One region of the Ensifer sp. CCNWLY38 genome, then DNA from elsewhere that is predicted to be linked to it. Evidence: predicted binding sites of a transcription regulator. Region 1 holds the regulator's gene; each other region holds the start of a gene.
What was found. The regulator LexA, encoded in region 1, represses DNA repair genes until DNA is damaged. The targets are predictions, from matches to a motif close to TGTTCNNNNTGTGTTCNG.
Positions count from the first base shown of each region.

Region 2: the regulator LexA is predicted to act here: its motif matches at 1,092-1,109, upstream of V7S54_RS18965 (FG-GAP repeat protein).
Region 3: the regulator LexA is predicted to act here: its motif matches at 5,038-5,055, upstream of V7S54_RS12895 (helicase-related protein).

Region 1 covers NZ_JBBBBO010000015.1:174,743-181,534, forward strand. Annotated here, with positions in the region: gene V7S54_RS28015 (cryptochrome/photolyase family protein) at 1-926, opposite strand, end outside; tRNA gene V7S54_RS28020 (tRNA-Asn) at 1,023-1,097, opposite strand; gene V7S54_RS28025 (hypothetical protein) at 1,257-1,550, shown strand; gene V7S54_RS28030 (thermonuclease family protein) at 1,725-2,447, shown strand; tRNA gene V7S54_RS28035 (tRNA-Cys) at 2,599-2,672, shown strand; gene V7S54_RS28040 (hypothetical protein) at 2,885-3,217, shown strand; gene lexA (transcriptional repressor LexA) at 3,308-4,033, opposite strand; gene V7S54_RS28050 (hypothetical protein) at 4,279-4,575, opposite strand; gene V7S54_RS28055 (hypothetical protein) at 4,890-5,522, shown strand; gene V7S54_RS28060 (hypothetical protein) at 5,684-6,250, shown strand; tRNA gene V7S54_RS28065 (tRNA-Ser) at 6,401-6,490, opposite strand.
Region 2 covers NZ_JBBBBO010000008.1:249,368-256,159, reverse strand. Annotated here, with positions in the region: gene dnaE (DNA polymerase III subunit alpha) at 1-830, opposite strand, end outside; gene V7S54_RS18965 (FG-GAP repeat protein) at 1,246-1,818, shown strand; gene V7S54_RS18960 (DUF5680 domain-containing protein) at 1,899-2,366, shown strand; gene V7S54_RS18955 (ABC transporter ATP-binding protein) at 2,502-3,188, opposite strand; gene V7S54_RS18950 (lipoprotein-releasing ABC transporter permease subunit) at 3,205-4,515, opposite strand; gene proS (proline--tRNA ligase) at 4,535-5,863, opposite strand; gene V7S54_RS18940 (DUF1467 family protein) at 6,617-6,792, opposite strand, start outside.
Region 3 covers NZ_JBBBBO010000005.1:181,109-187,900, forward strand. Annotated here, with positions in the region: gene V7S54_RS12860 (glutathione S-transferase family protein) at 1-170, shown strand, start outside; gene rpmF (50S ribosomal protein L32) at 316-501, shown strand; gene V7S54_RS12870 (hypothetical protein) at 852-1,253, shown strand; gene phaR (polyhydroxyalkanoate synthesis repressor PhaR) at 1,457-2,035, opposite strand; gene V7S54_RS12880 (acetyl-CoA C-acetyltransferase) at 2,260-3,441, shown strand; gene V7S54_RS12885 (beta-ketoacyl-ACP reductase) at 3,831-4,556, shown strand; gene V7S54_RS12890 (hypothetical protein) at 4,570-4,752, opposite strand; gene V7S54_RS12895 (helicase-related protein) at 5,236-6,792, shown strand, end outside.

The sequences.
Region 1 (6,792 bases):
AGCCAACGGAAACGATCGAACCGGCGATCGAGATTGCGACGCGGGAGTTCGGGATAGTGAAACAACAGATGGTAGGAGAATTCGCGCCAGGCGATCTCCTTGCGAAAGGTGGCAACACCTTCACCGCCATCGGTCTCGATTCCCTGCGTCGCGTGCCAGACCTGCGCCGGCGAGATTTCTCCGAAGGCGAGGTGAGGAGAGAGCAGGGATGTGCCGTCAGCCTCTGGACGATCCCGGCGCACTTTATAGTCCGCAAGTTTCTCGTCGATAAATTCGTCGAGGCGAGCGGTCGCGCCTTTTTCCCCTGGCGTCCATATCTCGCTGAATGTCGCGGCCCAGTTCGGTTTCGTTGGCAGAAGCGACCACGCATCAAGCTGTTCTGACGGGGGCCAGCTTTCCGGCGTTGCGATCTTTTGCGGCCCGTCGATCGGCGGAGCCGGCTCAACCTTCTCTTCGAGCGCGCGCCAGAATGGCGTGAACACGCGATAGGGCCCACCGGTCGTCGTCAGCAAGCGCATGGGCTCGTGCAGCAATTGCCCGGCAAAGCTCTCGGCCGCGATGCCCTGAGCCGCGAGTGCTTTCTTCAGGGCAATATCGGTGGCGATGCCGCACGAGTCGTAGCGGCGATTCCAATGGACGCGCTTCGCTCCCGATCGGCGCGACACCTCGCTGAGGACGTCCAACGGGTCGCCGGAGCGGAGAATGAGTCGCGAGCCGAGCCGGCCCAGTCGAGCCTCCAACGCTTCCAGCGAATGGTGCAGCCACCATTGCTGTGCCGTGCCCAGCGGACCGTTGCCGCTTTCGTCCGGCTCCCGGATATAGAGTGGAATGACGGCAGCCTCATCGGCCGCAGCCGCAAAGGCCCTGTTGTCGCCAAGGCGCAGGTCCTTGCGGAACCAGACGATGATGGGAGCCCTCGTTGTCATAGGTACCGTCTAGGACTGGGATTGATCACCGGGAGAAATTAGGCGCAAAATGAAAAAGAGCCATTTGCATTTTCTGCAAATGGCTCTTTTCGAAACTGGCTCCCCGGGCCGGATTCGAACCGGCGACCTGTCGATTAACAGTCGAATGCTCTACCGCTGAGCTACCAGGGATCATCCGCGCCGCTGTTTCGCTGTGCGCTTCAGAAGTGAGGCTGCTAATACGCATGCTTTTCCGATTTGCCAAGCGGTTTTTTCAAAAAAAATGACAAGTTCGGTTGCGAGGCTGTGGAGAAGTCCCCAATTGTGGGAAAAGATGTCGGATAGGGAATGATGAATAAAAACAGGAAGCAGAAGCATTTCGGGATTGATCCGCAGACGCGTCAGATCGTGCTCGGGAAGTGGCGCATCACGCTGCCGGAATCGCCACTGCTACGTATCCTGCTGGGCTCGCTCCTGGTGTTTTTTGGTTTTCTCGGCTTTCTGCCGGTGCTCGGCTTCTGGATGATACCTCTGGGCCTCATCGTCCTTTCGCACGATATCCCCTCCGTCCGCCGTCGCCGGCGTCGCCTGGCTGTCTGGTGGGCGCGCTGGCGCGGACGAGCCAATTCTTCGAACGGCTCTTGAACCGGAGCTATTGCGCGCTTTTCGGTCAACGCATCCGTCCCGGATGCCTCTGCTTCGATTCCCTGCCGATTGATCCTCAGTGAAGCGGCTGAACCCTTTGTTGAGGGAGGCCGCCGAAAACTTTTCGGCAACCCATCAAACGCATAATGCGGTCGCGAATCAGGATGGGGACGCATGGCCAAAGCCACTACGAAACGTCGAAGCCGGAATTCCGGTCGGAGCAGGGGAAAACAAGGCGGTATGGCGCCGTGGTATCTGGCCGCCGCACTCACTGTCGGCGGCGTGGTCGCTTACGATCATCGCGCCGAACTGAAACATTGGCCGGTGGTATCGGACGTGGTGGCGTTCACGTCGCGCCACGAATCGAAGCCGAAGCCCGTTCGCGTCGCGCAGAAATCGGACGAGCGTCCCGCGCAACAGGCGGAGAAGCAGAAACCGAATCTGGTGACAAGAGTTGCCCTTGCCGCTCCGGTGCCGTCCGTCGACCTCGGCACCAACGCGCCGACACCTGTGGTGCGGCCGAACGAGGAAGTGAAGACGGCATCCATTCGCGCGGACCAGTTTTACTTCTGCGGGATTCGCAACGACAACTGCGTGATCGACGGCGCCACCTTTCTGTACCACGGCGAAACGATCCGCGTGGCAGACGTCGATGCGCCGCGTATTCGCCAGGCAAGCTGCGACAAGGAACGTTCGCGCGGCTTCTATGCCAAGCAACGCCTGCGCGAATTGTTGAATGCGGGTGACTTCAGGCTGGAAACGGCGAGCGGTCGTCAGGATGCCAAGGCCGGTGAAAAGCTGCGGTTGGTCACCCGCGGCGACCAGTCTATCGGGCGCGTGCTGGTCACCGAGGGGCTGGTCCGGCCGTGGACGGGACACGCGACGCCCTGGTGCTGAGGCCACCCAGATGCGATCGGCGGAGGTTCGCGATCGCTCTGTGGAAAGTATCCGTCTTACAAATCGACGGCGCGTTTTTCGGAAAATGCCTCTTGCGGTTTTTCTGCAATCATTCTAAATCCGCGCCAACGCTCGGTTATCCGAGCTGTGAGGCCTCGTGGCGGAGTGGTGACGCAGAGGACTGCAAATCCTTGTACCCCGGTTCAATTCCGGGCGAGGCCTCCAATAACTCTCACCTCATTTTAGTGTGAATAGACGTTCTGCCTTAGGGCAGGGCGATTGTGTGGTTGCCTGCCCACGCCCGCGCAAGCCACATCCATTAGCTATACGTTGGATCTTATCGCTTCGGTGAAATCGGTAGAGGGGGAACGATGACTCCGCTGACATCAGCCGCATCGGTAGCGTCCGTCATCATCAAAACGGAGGCAATGGCATATATGAAGACGAAACTTGTCCTGACGGCCTTGGCCCTCTTCGCTGCGACCACGTTCGAGGCGCAGGCAGAGGACCTGGTTTTCAAGCTGAAGAACAACACAAACGCAGTGCTGACGAACTTCTATACGTCGCCTGTGGGCGTCAATGAGTGGGAAGACGATGTTTTCGGCCGGCAGGTGCTGAACCCCGGGGAAGACATGGAGATCACCATCGCCGACGGCCGGGAGGTCTGCAAGTACGACATGCGCTTCGAGTTCGAAGAAGGCTCCGGCCTCGATACGACCGAAGACATGCAGGATCTCTGCGAACTCGGCGAATACACCATCCACGAATAAGAGGCGCGCCTTCAGGTCGCCTTCAATTAACAGAGCCTCGCCACCGCAAGCGGTGGCGAGGCTCTGTCGGATGCCAGGTTTCCCTCGGAATCAGTGGTAGCGGCGGATCAGCCCGACGAGCTTGCCCTGGATCTTCACCCGATCGGGCCCGAAAATCCTTGTTTCGTAGGCAGGGTTCGCGGCTTCGAGCGCGATCGATGCGCCCTTGCGCCGGAAGCGCTTAAGCGTCGCTTCCTCATCATCCACGAGCGCCACGATGATATCGCCGGGATTGGCCGTATTGGCATTGCGGATGATCACCGTGTCGCCGTCGAAGATGCCGGCTTCGATCATCGAGTCGCCCTTAACTTCGAGAGCATAGTGTTCGCCATTGCCGATCATGTCGAGCGGAACGGTAATGTCGTGCGTGTTGTTCTGGATGGCCGAGATCGGCACACCGGCAGCGATGCGGCCCATGACCGGCACGGAAACCGATGTGTTGTCGGCCACTGGCGCGGGCTTCGGCGGTGCGGCAGGGGCTACCGCCGGCGCCTTGCCGAGGCTGCCTTCGATCACGCTGGGCGAGAAGCCGCGGCGAGGCTGCTGCTGGCTGGATGCGTAAGCCTCCGGAAGCTTGATGACCTCAAGCGCGCGAGCCCGGTTCGGCAGACGGCGAATGAACCCGCGTTCTTCGAGTGCCGTGATCAGGCGGTGAATGCCGGACTTCGACGCCAGGTCGAGCGCATCCTTCATTTCATCGAATGATGGTGGGACGCCTGACTCCTTCATGCGTTCGTGAATGAAGAGAAGCAATTCCTGTTGCTTGCGGGTCAGCATGGCACGTCGCTCCCAGAGGCGTGAAACAAATCAAGAACAGACACTATCTGTTCCATATGTGTTCCGCAAGTGCCTAAAATTCCGTGAATTCAGACAATTGGCGCGTCTGTGCGTGTCGATTGGTCACTTTTACGGGAGCAGAGCGGGTTTGGGCGATGATCGCGCCCAAAAGGAGGGCGGCGGCGTAGCGCATTGCGCGACGTCACTGCGATTCGAACGAATCGCGAGCGTTTCGTGCAAAGAGGCTAGGCCGGCTGCGTGGCGGCGCAGGCGTCTTCGAATTCCTTCACCGTCTCGGCGCTGTTGTCTTCCGGAAGTACGGCATCCGCCGCATCGGTCGCGACCGGCGTGTCGCCGTCATAGATGAAAGACTGGATGTAGAACGCGATCGCACCCTTCCACACGTTGCGTCCATCAATTTGATGGCACGGCACGGCGCTCTCGAAATCGGTCTGAAGTTCGTCCACCGTGGCGGCGCTGAGCTTGACGTCAGGCATATTGGGCGATGCGACTATCGAAGCGAGAAGCAGGGCGGCAAGCACGGTGATCGTCCACTTTGATGCAAGGGTGGGACTACGGGGCGGTTAACGATGTGAACCGCGCTTTCGTTCCGAAGTCCAGCAAGCTTGGCGATCACTGTCATGTGTTCAACAGCTCTTTGAGTGCAGGCTGTGGCCGTTTTGCGCCAGGGCACGCCGCGGCAAAGCCCTGACGCGCCCTCCGCGCCGCAATCGCTTCGGTTGCGCCAAGTCGCGGCCTCGCTGCTGGCGTGCAAAAATCCGTGTTGTGAAGATGCCGCACCGTCTCGACAGGTTGTAAAAAAACGATAACTTTGCGGGGAAAGTAGGGTGGTTGCATGCATAGATTGTCGTTGGCGGTTCTCTGTCTGTTGGTGGCGGCGGGGGCGGCCTCTGCTGAAGAAGGGCGTTCGAATATCTGGAAGGAGGTCAATGCCTGGACGGTGGGCTCGGATCCGTCCTTGGGCGGCTCGTGCTATGCGGCGACGAGCTACGACGGCGGAATGATCCTTCGAATCGGCTTCTACCCGAGAGGATCGGCGAACCTGGCGTTTCTTTCGATCGGCAACGCCGACTGGAAATCGATCGAGCCGCAGCGGGAGTATGACGTCGCCTTGCAGCTCGACCGTGGCCGCCAGTGGCCGGCTGTCGCGTTCGGCCTGGACCTCACGGGCTCGAAGGCTCTGGTCGTCAACTTCTCCAACACCGACTTCTTCACCGAATTCGTGCGCAAGAACACGCTGGCGCTGGCGTTCGAAGGACGCGTCGTGGCGAGCCTCAGCCTGCGCGATTCGATGAAGGCCGTCAGCGAGATGTTCAAATGCCAGGAGGCGGTGATTGCGTTGATGCCAAACGGCGGGCAGGGGGCGGCCGCCGATCCCTTTGCGGGCGCCGGCGGGAATGCGCCAAACAATGACCCCTTTGCTGGCGGCGGCCAGACCAAGTCGTCGAAAGATCCCTTCGCCATGTGATCTTTGGCGTGAGCGTCGGTCCGCGGGGAGAGGTGAATATTCCTAGGATTTTGCGTGGGTGCGGCTCACCCACCCTCGACAGTAACGCGGCGACCTTTCAAAATGCGGGCAAACGGGGGATTTGCATGCGTAGATTGCTGTTCGGATTTGTGAGCTGTCTGATGGCCACGGGACCGGCCGTGGCTGAGGAGGCCGAGATCATCAAATGGAAGGAAGTCGGCGGCTGGACCGTTGCTTCCGACACGTCGATGGAAGGCTCGTGTTTCATCACGTCGATGTTCGAGGGCGGGGTCATATTGCGTCTGGGATTCTACCCCAAGGGCTCCGAATCACCGCTCTACATGAGTTTCGCCAGCGACGACTGGAAGTCGCTGGAGGTCGGCAAGGACTATGACCTGACGTTCCGCTTCGACAAGAGCGATCCGTGGAGTGCGGCGGCGACCGCCGCCGGCGACGAGAGCGGCAAGTTCCTCTTCGTGAACGTCACCGATGCGGAATTCCTGACGGGGTTCGTGCGCAAAAGGACGTTGGCGATCGCCTTTGACGATCGCGTTGTCGCAAACCTCAGTCTGCGCGGCACCGGCCCGGCGGCGGAAGAACTCCTGAAATGCCAGCGGGCCGTGGATGAGATCATCGCCGACGAGGGTCGCAAGTCCAAGGAGAAGAAGGCCGATCCGTTCAACGCTCCGAGCGAGAAGCGCTCAGCGCGTGATCCGTTCAGCCTCTGACACGCGGCTTGAGTGAAGGGCGCGGAGAGCGCTGAGCGTCATCTGCTCGAGGCGAACCAGACGGCGCTGACGCCCGCGGACCTATGCTCATTGAAGCGAAGCATCGTCAGGAATGGCGGTCCATCGGTCGGACGATATTCCTTGGGGAAATGGCGGACAGGGTGGGATTCGAACCCACGGTACGGTTTCCCGTACGCTGGTTTTCAAGACCAGAGCCTTAAACCACTCGGCCACCTGTCCTTGCCTGAAATCGCAGTCAACTGCTGACCGGGCAGGGCGTTATTGCGCGAAGCCCTGTCGCTTTGCAAGATTTAACATGCGTCGCCGAAAGATTTTCTCGATGGCCAGACTGGAGCGCGCGGGCATGCTCCGCTGGTAACCGTCTGTAAACCATAGCGCATGAAATCCGGCGCTGATCTGTGGATGAGTTCGCATTTTCGCCTTGTTGCTGTCATGTTTAATCGACTGTTCCGTTTCGGGACGCCGAGATTTCCGCTGGGGGCATGAGCGGAAGGTTTCGAGTACGGCTATTCGATCGATGT
Region 2 (6,792 bases), on a different contig from region 1:
GGCAGATCGGCAAAGAGTGCCGCCATTTCCTTGCGGCTCTTCAAATAATGATCGGGCGTCAGGCGGAAACGGCTGTCATCCGAGACCATGGCGTTGTGCGCCACGGCCATCAGGGCGTCGTGGGCATCGTAATCGGACGGCGACGGAAAGAACGCTTCGTTGGTGGCAACCAGCGGAATGTCGAACTTGTATGCAAGGTCGATAATCCGGCTCTCATGGCGGCGGTCAAATCCGCCGTGCCGCTGCAGCTCGATATAGAGCCGGTCGCCGAAGAGATCATGCAGCGCCTCGAGACGCGCTTCGGCCAGTGCCGTCGAGCCCGCCTTCAGGGCCAGGTCCACCGGGCCGCCCGACGCACCGGTCAGCGCGATCAATCCGTCCGTACCGTTTTCGGCAAGCCAGGAGCGCGTGATCCGAGTCGCCTGGCTGCCCTCGCCGCTGAGATAGGCACGGCTCACCAGATCCACGAGCCGGGTGTAACCATCATCGGTCGCGGCGATCAGGACGATCGCGGGCAGCTTCGCGAGATGTTGCACGTGGCCGCGCCGTTCGCCATCCGCCTCGTCTTCCATGTCGATGGAAAGCTGGCAGCCGGTAATCGGTTGCAGTCCGTCGTCGGCTGCTTTCTGCGAAAACTCGAGCGCGGCAAAGAGATTGTTGGTGTCGGCGATCCCGATCGCCGGCTGATTATCGGCAACCGCCTTGCCGATGACCTTCTTCAGCGGCAGCGCGCCTTCGAGCAGGGAGAAGGCCGAGTGGACGCGCAGATGCACAAACTGCGGGTCCGAACCAAGCGCCTCGCTCGATGCTGCTTTGCCGTCGTCTGCCATTATTCGCACCCTGATTCCTGTCCGTTCGGCAGGATATCCCGTTTATCACCCGACATGTCCAGTTTCACCTGACACGCCGTCCCCCTTATTCAGTCCAGGGGGCGAATTTCGGGAAGTGCTTGAGAGGAAATATCGACGCTCCTCAGAGGCCGAGCGCGATGAAAGAGATGCTTGCGATGAACAGGCTCATCGAAGCGAAGGCGGCGAGGTCACGAACAAAATCAGTCATAACATGGCTCCTTTTCCGTTATGTTTTCACTTTGTTCTATTTTTGTTCACTCGTCAAGCCGAGCACAGACGTTCTGTTCACGATGGTTAACACGGCAGTCGAAAGCAGGTTAACTGGTGAGGAAGCCGCTTGAGGAAAGCGCCGCGCCCGCATATCAAGAAGAACAACCAAGCGGAGCGTTCCGACATGCATGCACGGCTGATTCTGCCATTGCTGTTTCTGGTTCCGGCCGTCGCCTCCGCGGCCGAAACGATCGACCCTGCCCGCATCGTCTCCGCGGCGACCGGCGACTGGAACAAGGACGGTGACGCGGACCTCGCCCTGATCGTGCGCCCCGCAGATGGAAGCGACGATGACAACGGTGTCTATCTCTATCTGACCGGTGAGAATGGCGCTCTTGAGCTGAAGTCGGCGATCCCGAACAAGATTTGGGGCGACTTTGACTTTGCCGGACAGGCGCCGTGGGTCGAGGCGCTGCCGAGCGGTTCTTTGCTCATCTCCAGCCACAACGATTCCATCGGACGTGACCGCTGGGAACAGAAACTGACGGTCGCCTACCGCAATTTCGAGTTCGTGGTCGCCGGCTATACCTACTCATCCTATGATACGCTCGATCTAGACAACACCTTGAAGTGCGACCTCAACGTTCTGACAGGCAAGGGCAAATCCAACGACAAGGCCATAGCCACCAAGGGCGAACTCGTCCTGCTCAAGGACTGGAACGACGATCGCGGGCAGAAGGCTTGCGGCGTTCAATAATCGGGCACCTGTTCTCTATCTGTTCTTTACAACTTTCGCGGATCAAGACATCCTCGACATGGAACATACGAGGGACGATCATGACCGCGCTCGAAGACCTGAAGGACTTTATCGTCGAAGCCAAATCGAAAACCTATGTCGGCGGAGGCGTGCCGCGGCCTTCCTCTCGCCAAGGCTCCCATGACATCGGCTACGAAACGGGCAGTTGGCGCTATCTCGACAGCTATTTCGGCGGAACCGATTTTGCAGGACAGGAAACGGTCTGGCAGGATGGCGAACCGCATTGGGCGATGAACTACTTCGGCCGGATTATGCGCCCCGAGCTCATAACTGGAGAGAAGGCAGGTCTGGTCATCAAGGCTGCGCTACAGGCGATGTATCGTGAGAAGCGGCACTTCCTCGGCGGTATGGAGTTTCGGCATGCGCATGGCTACTACATCGATAGCAGCCGCGGCGACACCGAACATTTTTCCGGTCATGAGGTCATCTTCGTCGATGGCGAGGAAGCTTACGAACTCGACTATCGCGGCGGCCTGATCCGGCGTTAGGAGCGACGCCAGAAGACACGTACGCCATGCCCAGGGCGGTCTGGGACTGAACTGTGAGACGTTTCTTCCGCGCTGGCCAAAGACAGTTGGAGGCAACGGCGCTGGGCGATCAACGCGCCCGCTCGGCCGGTGCCATCAGTTCATCTCGACGACCTTCCCGTCCTCGATCGTCACGCGCCGATCCATCAGCCCGGCGAGTTCATGATTGTGCGTGGCGATCAGGGCCGCGAGGCCCGACTGGCGCGCGAGCGCCTCCAGCGCTTCAAAGACATAGCCGGCGGTTTCCGGATCGAGATTGCCTGTCGGCTCGTCCGCAAGAAGCACGAGCGGCGCGTTGGCGACGGCGCGCGCGATTGCGACGCGCTGCTGCTCGCCGCCGGAGAGCTCCGTCGGGCGATGATCGGCACGGTGACCGATGCGCATGTAGTCGAGCAGCGCCCTTGCCCGATCGGCGGCCTCAGCCTTGGGCAAGCCGGCGATCAGCTGAGGCATCATGATGTTCTCAAGTGCCGAGAACTCGGGAAGCAGATGGTGAAACTGGTAGACGAAGCCGATCTCGTTGCGGCGGATCGCCGTGCGCCGATCGTCATTGAGGCCACCACAGGAGACGCCGTTGACCAGCACTTCGCCGCCATCCGGGCGCTCCAGCAGTCCGGCGACATGCAGGAGCGTCGACTTGCCGGTACCCGAAGGCGCGACCAGCGCAACCGTCTCACCACTTCTCAGCGTAAAATCCGCCCCCTTGAGGATGGACAGGAACGTTTCGCCCTCCCCGTAGTGTCGCTCGACGCCGGAAAGCTGCAGTGCCACGCGCGCATTCATTCAGTTGATGTCCTTGTCATTCGTAACGCAGGGCCTGCACCGGATCGAGGCGCGAAGCACGCCAGGCCGGGAAGATTGTGGCGAGGAAGGAAAGGGTGAGTGCCATGACGATGACGAGCGCGGTCTCATCGGCATTCATGTCGGCGGGAAGCTGGCTCAGGAAGTAGAGCTCTGGGCTGAAAAGTGTGGTTCCAGAGATCCAGGAGAAGAACTGCCGAATGGATTCGATGTTGAGGCAGACGACGACGCCGAGCGCCACGCCGGCGACCGTTCCTGCCACGCCGATCGCCGCACCCGTCATGAAGAAGATACGCATCACCGACCCGGAAGTCGCGCCCATCGTTCTGAGGATCGCGATGTCGCTGCCCTTGTCCTTCACCAGCATGATCAGGCCGGAAATGATGTTCAGCGCCGCGACCAGCACGATCAGCGTCAGGATCATGAACATGACGTTGCGCTCGACTTCGAGCGCCGAGAAGAAGGTCTTGTTGCGGTCGCGCCAGTCGGTAATGAAGATCTGTCGTCCCGCGGCATCCTCGATCGGCTGGCGCAGTTCGTCGACGACATCAGGGTGCTCGACGAAGATCTCGATCGACTGCGCAAGCCCCTCCGCGTTGAAGAAAAGCTGCGCCTCTTCAAGCGGCATGAAGATGATCGTCGAGTCGTATTCCGACATGCCGATCTCGTAGATCGCCGAGACGGTGTAGGCTTTGACGCGCGGATTCATGCCAAGCGGCGTCACGTCGCCATTGGGCGAGGTCAGCGTGATTGTTCCGCCGACGCGGATGCCGAGTTGCTCGGCCATGCGCGAACCGATCGCGACACCGGAGCCGGAGGCAAAGCCGACCATGTCGCCGGACTGGATATGGTCGGAGACCGACTTCATCTTGCCGAGATCGTCGGCGCGGATGCCGCGCACCAGAGCGCCGGTCGAGCTGTCGCCCACGCCCTGGGCCAGAACCTGGCCCTCGACCAATGGGATTGCCATGGTGACGCCCTTGACGCCCGAGAATTTGGTCGCCAGCTCCGCATAGTTGTTGAGCGGCCCGTCGATCGGCTGCACGATCATGTGACCGTTGATGCCCAGAATGCGGGAAATGAGCTCGGTGCGGAACCCGTTCATCACGGCCATGACGATGATCAGCGTCGCGACGCCGAGCATGATGCCGATGAAGGAGAAGCCGGCGATCACCGAGATGAAGGCTTCCTTGCGCCTGGAACGCAGATAGCGCCAGGCTACCATGCGCTCGAAGGCGGAAAAGGGACGGCTGGAGGACTTTTCAGGCTGCGTCGCAGCCTGCACCTGATCTTCAGTCACGGCGGTCATCCTGCCTTCCCTCGCCTCATCACTTCGTTGCGATCAGCTTGTTGATCGCCGCTTCGACGGTCATCGTCTCGCGCTCGCCAGTCTTGCGGTCCTTGACCTCGACTTCGCCGTTGGCGATCGAACGCGGGCCGACGATGATCTGGACCGGCACGCCGATCAGGTCCGCAGTTGCGAACTTCGCACCGGCGCGGTCGTCCGTGTCGTCGAGCAGTGCTTCGAATCCCGCCTTGCCGAGTTCGGAGTAGAGCGTCTCGCAGGCGCCGTCGCAAGCGGCATCGCCCGCTTTCATGTTGATGATGACGCCATCGAACGGCGAGATCGACTTCGGCCAGATGATGCCGTTGTCGTCATGCGACGCTTCGATGATCGCCGGCACGAGGCGGGTCGGGCCGATGCCGTAGGAGCCCATGTGCACGGCATGCTCCTTGCCGTCTGGGCCGAGAACCTTGGCGCCCATGGCTTCGGAATACTTGGTGCCGAAGTAGAAGATGTGGCCGACCTCGATGCCGCGGGCCGACAGGCGGTCGCCTTCAGCAACCGCATTGAAGGCGGCCTCGTCGTGCATTTCCGATGTCGCGGCGTAACGCGAGGTCCACTTGTCGAAGATCGCCTTCAGGCCGGCGACATCCTCGAAGTTGGTTTCCTCGCCCGGAATATCGAAGCCGAGGAAGTCCTTGTGGCAATAGACCTCGGATTCGCCGGTGTCGGCGAGAATGATGAATTCGTGGCTGAGGTTGCCGCCGATCGGGCCGGTGTCGGCACGCATCGGAATGGCGCGAAGACCCATGCGCGCAAACGTGCGCAGGTAAGCCGCGAACATGCGGTTATAGGCGTGTTCTGCCCCTTCGCGATCGAGATCGAAGGAATAGGCGTCCTTCATCAGGAACTCGCGCGAGCGCATGGTGCCGAAACGCGGACGGATCTCGTCGCGGAACTTCAGCTGGATATGGTAGAGGTTGAGCGGCAGGTCACGATAGGACTTCACGTAGGACCGGAAGACGTCCGTGATCATTTCCTCGTTCGTCGGGCCATAGAGCATCGGCCGGTCCTGGCGATCCTTGATGCGCAGCATCTCCTTGCCGTAGGCGTCGTAGCGGCCGCTTTCCTGCCAGAGCTCTGCGGACTGCAGCGTCGGCATCAAGAGTTCGATTGCGCCTGAGCGGTTCTGCTCTTCGCGGATGATCGCATTGACCTTGTCGAGAACCCGCTTGCCCAGTGGCAGCCAGGTATAGATGCCCGAGGACTGCTGCCGGATCATGCCGGTACGGAGCATGAGGCGGTGGGAAACGATTTCCGCTTCCTTAGGATTTTCCTTCAGGATGGGCATGAAAAAGCGGGACAGGCGCATGACGGGTTCCAGAACTTGATGAACGTCGCACTATCGGCGGATTCGGGCGAAATGACGTTGAGCTCGGGTGCCTTCTTCGCCGGTAGACTGGCAAGGGCGACCGTTGCTTCTCGGGGTCGAGCTCTCCATTATCCATCGCCGGCAAAGCCAGCGTGAACCTTTATGAGCCTTGCGTTCATATCTGCTTCGCAGGCGGAAGAAAACCCTACTCTCTGGCCATCGCCGGAAAGTTCGGAGCCACTGATTTTGAGGGGAAAAGACCGGAAAAGCCTGCGTCAAAAGAGCACGCTAGTAACAAGATTACGACAGGAGTTGTCAACGGGAATATTTTACCCAACTGTAGCAAAAATGCAAAAAAACAGGATGACACAGCTTAATGTTTGGGCTAATTTCGGCTCACAAAACAGGCATGAAGACTAAATTCTTGCCGACTTTCGCGGTCAAGTCTTGGGAGGATAAGATCTTAGGCGCGCTTCGTCGCTGCCGCCGGAAACGGATTAGGATCACGCGAAACTTGAAAAACAAGGCTTTTAGCCTTGTTTTTTTTTGCTTTTCTCGACCTCGTCGCGAGCACGAAGCAGATGTAAAAATTGAACTATGTCAATTCGGCGGCGGTCAACCCTGCAATTGCGCTGGTTCCACCCACAGCATCGCGCGCGGCGTCATCATGACGCAGAAATCCAGCGCTCTGCATCCTGAAAACTCTTCGGTCGCCTTGCGATTGGGCTCAGCCCATCCGCCTTGCCGAAATTATCAATAGAATTTCGGATAAAACCGCGGAATGGAATCGATCCCGTAGCCAAGTTTGACGGAGACGATATACCAGGCGAGCTGGATGACAGCCGCAATCGCCGTGGTCAAAAACACGACCCGTTTCGCATTGAACTTGGCCGGCGCGCTTTCGACGCTTCCCGGGACGACGCTGTTTT
Region 3 (6,792 bases), on a different contig from region 1:
CGGCGGATGCGATGTACGCACCTGTGGTCAACCGCTTCGACGTCTACGATCTCGTTGCGGATCAGGAAACGCTCGGTTACATGGATCGCGTCAAGGCACATCCCGCTTTCCTGAAATGGGAAGAGGCCGCCCGCGCGGAGCCCTGGGTCGCTGCCGAAGACGAGGTCTGAAACGGCCGAGTCGAAAATTTGCGGCTGGGGACTGGTCAAACAGCAGTTGCCCATGTATAAGCGCGCCAAATTTCCGTGATTAACATCTGTTTTACACGGCCATTTCGGCTGCTGAACAGTGTTTGCCCGATAAGTGGAGAATGAAATGGCTGTACCGAAAAGAAAAACGAGCCCGTCCAAGCGTGGCATGCGCCGTTCCGCTGACGCTCTCAAGACGCCGACCTACGTCGAAGACAAGAACTCCGGCGAACTGCGTCGTCCGCACCACATCGACCTGAAGACCGGCATGTACCGTGGCCGTCAGGTTCTGACCCCGAAGGAAAACGCATAAGCGTTTCCGTTCGTGGAATGGTTCAAAGGGCTGGCTCTGCCGGCCCTTTTGTTTTGCGTCTGACATTTTCTCGCTTGGACCCTGTGTTATCCGCAGGAGCTAGAGCATCACGCGCCAAGGTGAAGTCACTGGGAGCGGAGAGATGCTCTAGACCCAAAGTGCTAGAGCGTCCTTGGTGCGTTCATGCGAACGCACAGCGCTCTACAGCGCCGCGCGTCTTATCAGACGCGCAAAGGTCGCTGTAGCACTTTGAATTGCTGCATGTTTTTGTCCTTCAATCGGCTACGATTAAAGGAAACATGCAGTAGGCCTGAAGACGCCGCAAGACGCGGCAAAGGAGTTTGCGCCTGATGCTCGCTGCCGTTCCGCTGCTGATCCTGCCGTTCGTTGTCTACAATTTCGCGATGATCGGAATGTTCGGCGGTATGGCCGGGTTGAACGCCGAGATGCTGTCGCTGTCCATGCTGTCGGGCGCGACCTGGACGATGCGCTTCGGCGACCTCCTGATCGTCGTCGCACTGCTGTTGCTCTTCGTCGAATTGCTGAAGGCGACCCGCACGAGCACGCGTGCGCTGATGGATCACCTGTTGTCGATGATCCTGTTCATCGCCTTCCTGATCGAATTCCTGCTGCTGGCGCCGGCGGCAACCCAGCTGTTCTTCATCCTGATGACGATCAGCTTCATCGACGTCATCGCCGGCTTCGCCGTCTCGATGCGCTCGGCCGGACGGGACGTGTCGATCGGCCTTTAAAGCCTGTCGCGCAAAAGTGCGCAGCGGTTTTGCGACAACGACATGCGAAATATCAAGAACTTAAAGCGCAAGGAGCGAATCTGAGAGTTCGCGACGCGCTTTAGGTCACGATCGATCCTCGGGCGTTGGCCCAATTCAGGGTATTGTTTGCTGGACGGGAATTGGGCGGGTGGCTCACACCCGCCTTTGCAAGGAGAATGCGCTCAGCCGAGATTGTCGAGCTTGGTCTGGAGAGCGCGAAGCTGCTCCTTGAGCTCGTCGATATCCTTGGCTTCGGCCTTCTTGGTTTCCTTCACCGGCGGGGCGGTGATGAAAGGCGAGAACATCTGCATCGCCTGATGGAACATCTCGGTATTGCGGCGGACCTGCTCTTCGACAAGTTGCAGCGGAACCTGCAGGTTCTTGCCGAGCGGCGTGTCACCGAAGGCCTTGTTGATCTGCTCGCGCATCTGCGACTGCTGCTCGGTGAAAGCCTGCATCGAATGCTCGAGATAGCTCGGCACCACCATCTGCATCTGGTCGCCGTAGAACGAGATCAGCTGGCGCAGGAAGGAGATCGGCAGAAGCGTGTTGCCGGTCTTGGACTCCTGCTCGAAGATGATCTGCGTCAGCACGGAATGGGTGATGTCTTCGCCGGACTTTGCGTCCTGGACGATGAAATCCTCGCCCTTCTTCACCATGACAGCCAGGTCGTCGAGCGTGACATAGGTGCTGGTCCCGGTGTTGTAGAGCCGCCGGTTCGCATATTTTTTTATAACGATCTGGCCTTCGTGCTTCGCCATCAGGGTCTCCTCTCACCCATCATCCCGTCTTTATTGCGTTTTTCAGAGTATCCGCAAAAGAGCGCCGCTGACAATGTCTTTGTGCGTTGCGGTGACGCAAGTGCGAAATCTTGCGGTTCAACCTCAGATGACGGTTTTGTGGCAGGGCATCAAGGCGTTTGACTTGCGCCGCGCGCTTTGACAGTCTGCCTTCATTAGGCAAGAAAGATCTGAGGAAACGTCCCATGAGCAATCCCTCCATCGTGATCGCCAGCGCCGCCCGTACCGCGGTCGGATCCTTCAACGGTGCATTCGCCAACACACCGGCGCACGAGCTCGGCGCCGCCGTCATCAAGGGCGTGCTCGAGCGCGCAGGCGTCGAGGCAGGCGAGGTCGACGAGGTGATCCTCGGCCAGGTCCTGCAGGCCGGCGAGGGCCAGAACCCGGCGCGTCAGGCGGCGATGAAGGCGGGTCTTCCGCAGGAAAAGACCGCCTGGGGCATGAACCAGCTCTGCGGTTCCGGTCTTCGTGCCGTGGCGCTCGGCATGCAACAGATTGCAACCGGTGATGCGGATATCATCGTCGCCGGTGGCATGGAGTCCATGTCGATGGCGCCGCATTGCTCGCATCTTCGCGGCGGCGTGAAGATGGGCGATTTCAAGATGATCGACACGATGATCAAGGACGGTCTGACCGACGCCTTCTACGGCTATCACATGGGCATCACCGCCGAAAACGTCGCCCGCCAGTGGCAGCTCAGCCGTGAAGAGCAGGATACTTTCGCGCTCGCCTCGCAGAACAAGGCCGAAGCGGCACAGAAGGCCGGGCGGTTCGCCGACGAGATCATTCCCTTCATCGTTAAGGGCCGCAAGGGTGACGTCACCGTCGACCAGGACGAATATATCCGCCATGGCGCAACGCTCGACCAGATGACGAAGCTGCGTCCGGCCTTCGACAAGGAAGGCACGGTCACCGCCGGCAACGCCTCCGGCCTCAATGACGGCGCGGCGGCCACTCTGCTGATGACCGAAGCGCAGGCTTCCAAGCGCGGCATCCAGCCGCTCGCCCGTATCGTTTCCTGGGCAACGGCCGGCGTCGATCCGCAGGTCATGGGCACCGGCCCGATCCCGGCTTCGCGCAAGGCGCTGGCGAAAGCCGGCTGGGCGATCGGAGACGTCGAACTGGTCGAGGCCAACGAGGCTTTCGCGGCACAGGCCTGCGCGGTCAACAAGGACCTCGGCTGGGATCCGTCGATCGTCAACGTCAATGGCGGTGCGATCGCCATCGGCCATCCGATCGGCGCTTCCGGCGCCCGCGTGCTCAACACGTTGCTCTTCGAAATGAAGCGCCGCGGCGTTTCCAAGGGGCTTGCAACGCTCTGCATCGGCGGCGGCATGGGCGTCGCCATGTGCGTCGAACGGCTCTAATCGGTTTGGCGGCATGAACAGCGCCAGGTGGGTTCCATTTTCCCTCTTGCTGGCCGGTTCGCCGATCGTTTCCGCACATGCCAATCCCGCGCCTCTCGACGAGGCGCGGTTGGTTCAGTGCATGCTGGAACATACGACCTCGGACGACGAGGCCGTTTTCAGGGACATGGTGGTTGCGGCCCTGAACGATGACAGCGGTGCGTTGAAGCATCGCTCGTTCAGCTCTCCAGTCTGATGATGAACCTCGCACTCACCAAGTGCGAGGTAGGTATGTCTATGCTCGCGACGCCTCAGTTCCAGGCTGTCGCCGAGCGCTACGGACGACAGGTCGGCGAAAAGCTGATGAAGAAGGCCTTTGAGAAACTGAACTGATCAAGTGGGAGGCGTGCATGAGCAGGGTAGCATTGGTCACAGGTGGGTCGCGCGGCATCGGCGCGGCAATCTCCATCGCACTCAAGAATGCCGGCTACAAGGTGGCCGCAAACTATGCCGGCAATGACGAAAAGGCTGAGGCCTTCAAGCAGGAAACCGGCATCCCGGTCTATAAGTGGGATGTTTCCAGCTATCAGTCCTGTGCCGAGGGCATCGCCAAGGTCGAGGCCGATCTCGGCCCGGTAGACGTGCTGGTCAACAATGCGGGCATCACCCGCGATGCGATGTTCCACAAGATGACGCCCGAGCAATGGGGCGAGGTGGTCGGCACCAACCTCACCGGTCTCTTCAACATGACGCATCCGCTCTGGTCCGCCATGCGCGACCGCGGTTTCGGCCGCGTCATCAACATCTCGTCGATCAACGGCCAGAAGGGCCAGATGGGCCAGGCCAACTATTCGGCGGCCAAGGCCGGCGATCTCGGCTTCACCAAGGCGCTCGCCCAGGAAGGTGCGGCGAAGGGGATCACCGTCAACGCCATCTGCCCGGGCTATATCGGCACGGAAATGGTGCGGGCGGTGCCGGAGAAGGTGTTGAACGAGCGGATCATCCCGCAGATCCCGGTCGGCCGCCTCGGCGAGCCGGAAGAAATCGCCCGCTGCGTGGTGTTCCTGGCCTCCGACGACGCCGGCTTCATCACCGGCTCGACGATTTCGGCGAATGGCGGACAGTTCTTCGTCTGACCTTCTGGTCTCATCATTGCTTTTGAGCGGCGCCCTGCGGGGCGCCATTTTTGTGCAGGGCGGAGAGAAGAAACGCCTGTTGCCCCGGCATTTGAATCCCGAAGTTGCGCCCGTGATTCTGTTGCCGGCGCGCGACGCAGACACTATATCTTGTGGAGAACAAAAGCGGAATGATGCGCGGATCACGAGTCGACATCGGATCCTCCCGTATTGGTCGAGGGTGCGCGGTGCGATTCTCATTCTCTCTGCCTAGTGAATCTCCGATGAATTTCGTTAAAAATTTTCCAGGCTTTCCAGAGTCTTGGATTCGGAATCCTTTGACCTGTCTGGCAATGGGACAGCCAGGATTAAGGCGAGTCATGGGCTCCAACACACGCGCGAGGCGTCAGATTCAGGATGTGGTGCAACGTTCGGTGTTGAAATCTATATGTAGTCGTGAACATACAGTGAATCGCGATGAGTCTTCGATTCGTCGCCGATTCGTTCCACGGCTGTTCCGAAACCGGGTTGCGCCAACCACAACAGGTGGTGCTCTGGGATCAGAGGCGCCGAACGATGGTTTTAGTTGTCGGCGCCTCTTGCGTTTGGCTCGGTGCGTGGGCATGTGTTTGCCGCCAGCGTGAAAAGACGCTGGCGTAATTTCTGAATGCCCGGGATCGATGACGTGTCCGTTCACCCCATGATCCTGAGCGGCCGCGGCGTAACCGCGGTGCTCGGGCCAACCAATACCGGCAAGACGCACTATGCGATCGAGCGCATGATCGCGCATGACAGCGGCGTCATAGGCCTGCCGCTGCGCCTCCTGGCGCGCGAGGTCTATACGCGCCTGGTCGAAAGGGTCGGCCATCACAATGTCGCGCTGATCACCGGCGAGGAGAAGATCACTCCGCATCGCGCCCGCTATTCGGTCTGCACCGTCGAAGCGATGCCGCGCGAGACGACCGCGTCCTTCGTGGCGATCGACGAGGTGCAGCTTGCCGGCGACCTCGAGCGCGGGCACATCTTCACCGACCGGATCCTGCATCTGAGAGGACGCGGCGAGACGCTGCTTCTGGGGGCTGCAACGATGCGGCCGATCCTGGAGCACCTCCTGCCCGGCATCACGGTCGTCGAGCGGCCGCGCATGTCGCAGCTTCTCTATGCCGGCTCGAAGAAAATCACCCGCCTGCCGCATCGCTCGGCGATCGTCGCCTTCTCGGCCGACGAAGTCTATGCGATCGCCGAACTGATCCGCCGTCAGCGCGGTGGTGCCGCCGTCGTGCTCGGCGCGCTGTCGCCGCGCACGCGCAATGCGCAGGTGGCGCTCTATCAGGAAGGCGACGTCGAGTATATGGTGGCGACCGACGCGATCGGCATGGGTCTCAACCTCGACGTCGATCACGTCGCCTTCGCGCAGGACCGCAAGTTCGACGGCTACCAGTTTCGCAACCTGAACCCGGCCGAACTGGCGCAGGTCGCCGGGCGCGCCGGGCGACATCTGCGTGACGGAACGTTCGGCGTCACGGGTCGCGTCGATCCTTTCGACAACGAGCTCGTTCATCGCATCGAGTCGCACGAGTTCGATCCGGTGAAGGTACTGCAGTGGCGCTCGAAGGCGTTCGACTACGCCTCGATTACGGCCCTGAAGAAGAGCCTCGATGCGGCGCCGACGGTTCCGGGCCTTGCCCGGGCGCTACCTGCGGTAGACCAGCAGGCGTTCGAGCATCTGACCCGCTACCCGGAGGTCGTCGACATTACGACCAATGCCGAGCGCGTCGAAAAACTATGGGAAGCCTGCGCGCTGCCGGACTATCGGCGCATCACGCCCGCCCAGCACGCCGATCTGATCTCGACGATCTACGCGGATCTCGTTCGCCGGGGTACGGTGAACGAGGACTTCATGGCCGAACAGGTCAGGCGTGCCGATCACACCGACGGTGAGATCGACACACTTTCGGCGCGAATCGCGCAGATCAGGACCTGGACCTATGTGTCGAACCGGCCGGGATGGCTGGCCGATCCGACACACTGGCAAGAAAAGACGCGGGAAATTGAAGATCGATTATCCGACGCACTACATGAACGGTTGACGAAACGCTTTGTTGATCGCAGGACATCTGTGCTCATGAAGCGCCTGAGAGAGAATGCTATGCTGGAAGCTGAAATCAGTGTGAATGGTGATGTCTTCGTCGAAGGACACCACGTAGGACAACTAACCGGTTTCCGGTTTACGCTGGCGACCGGCGGCGACGGCCCG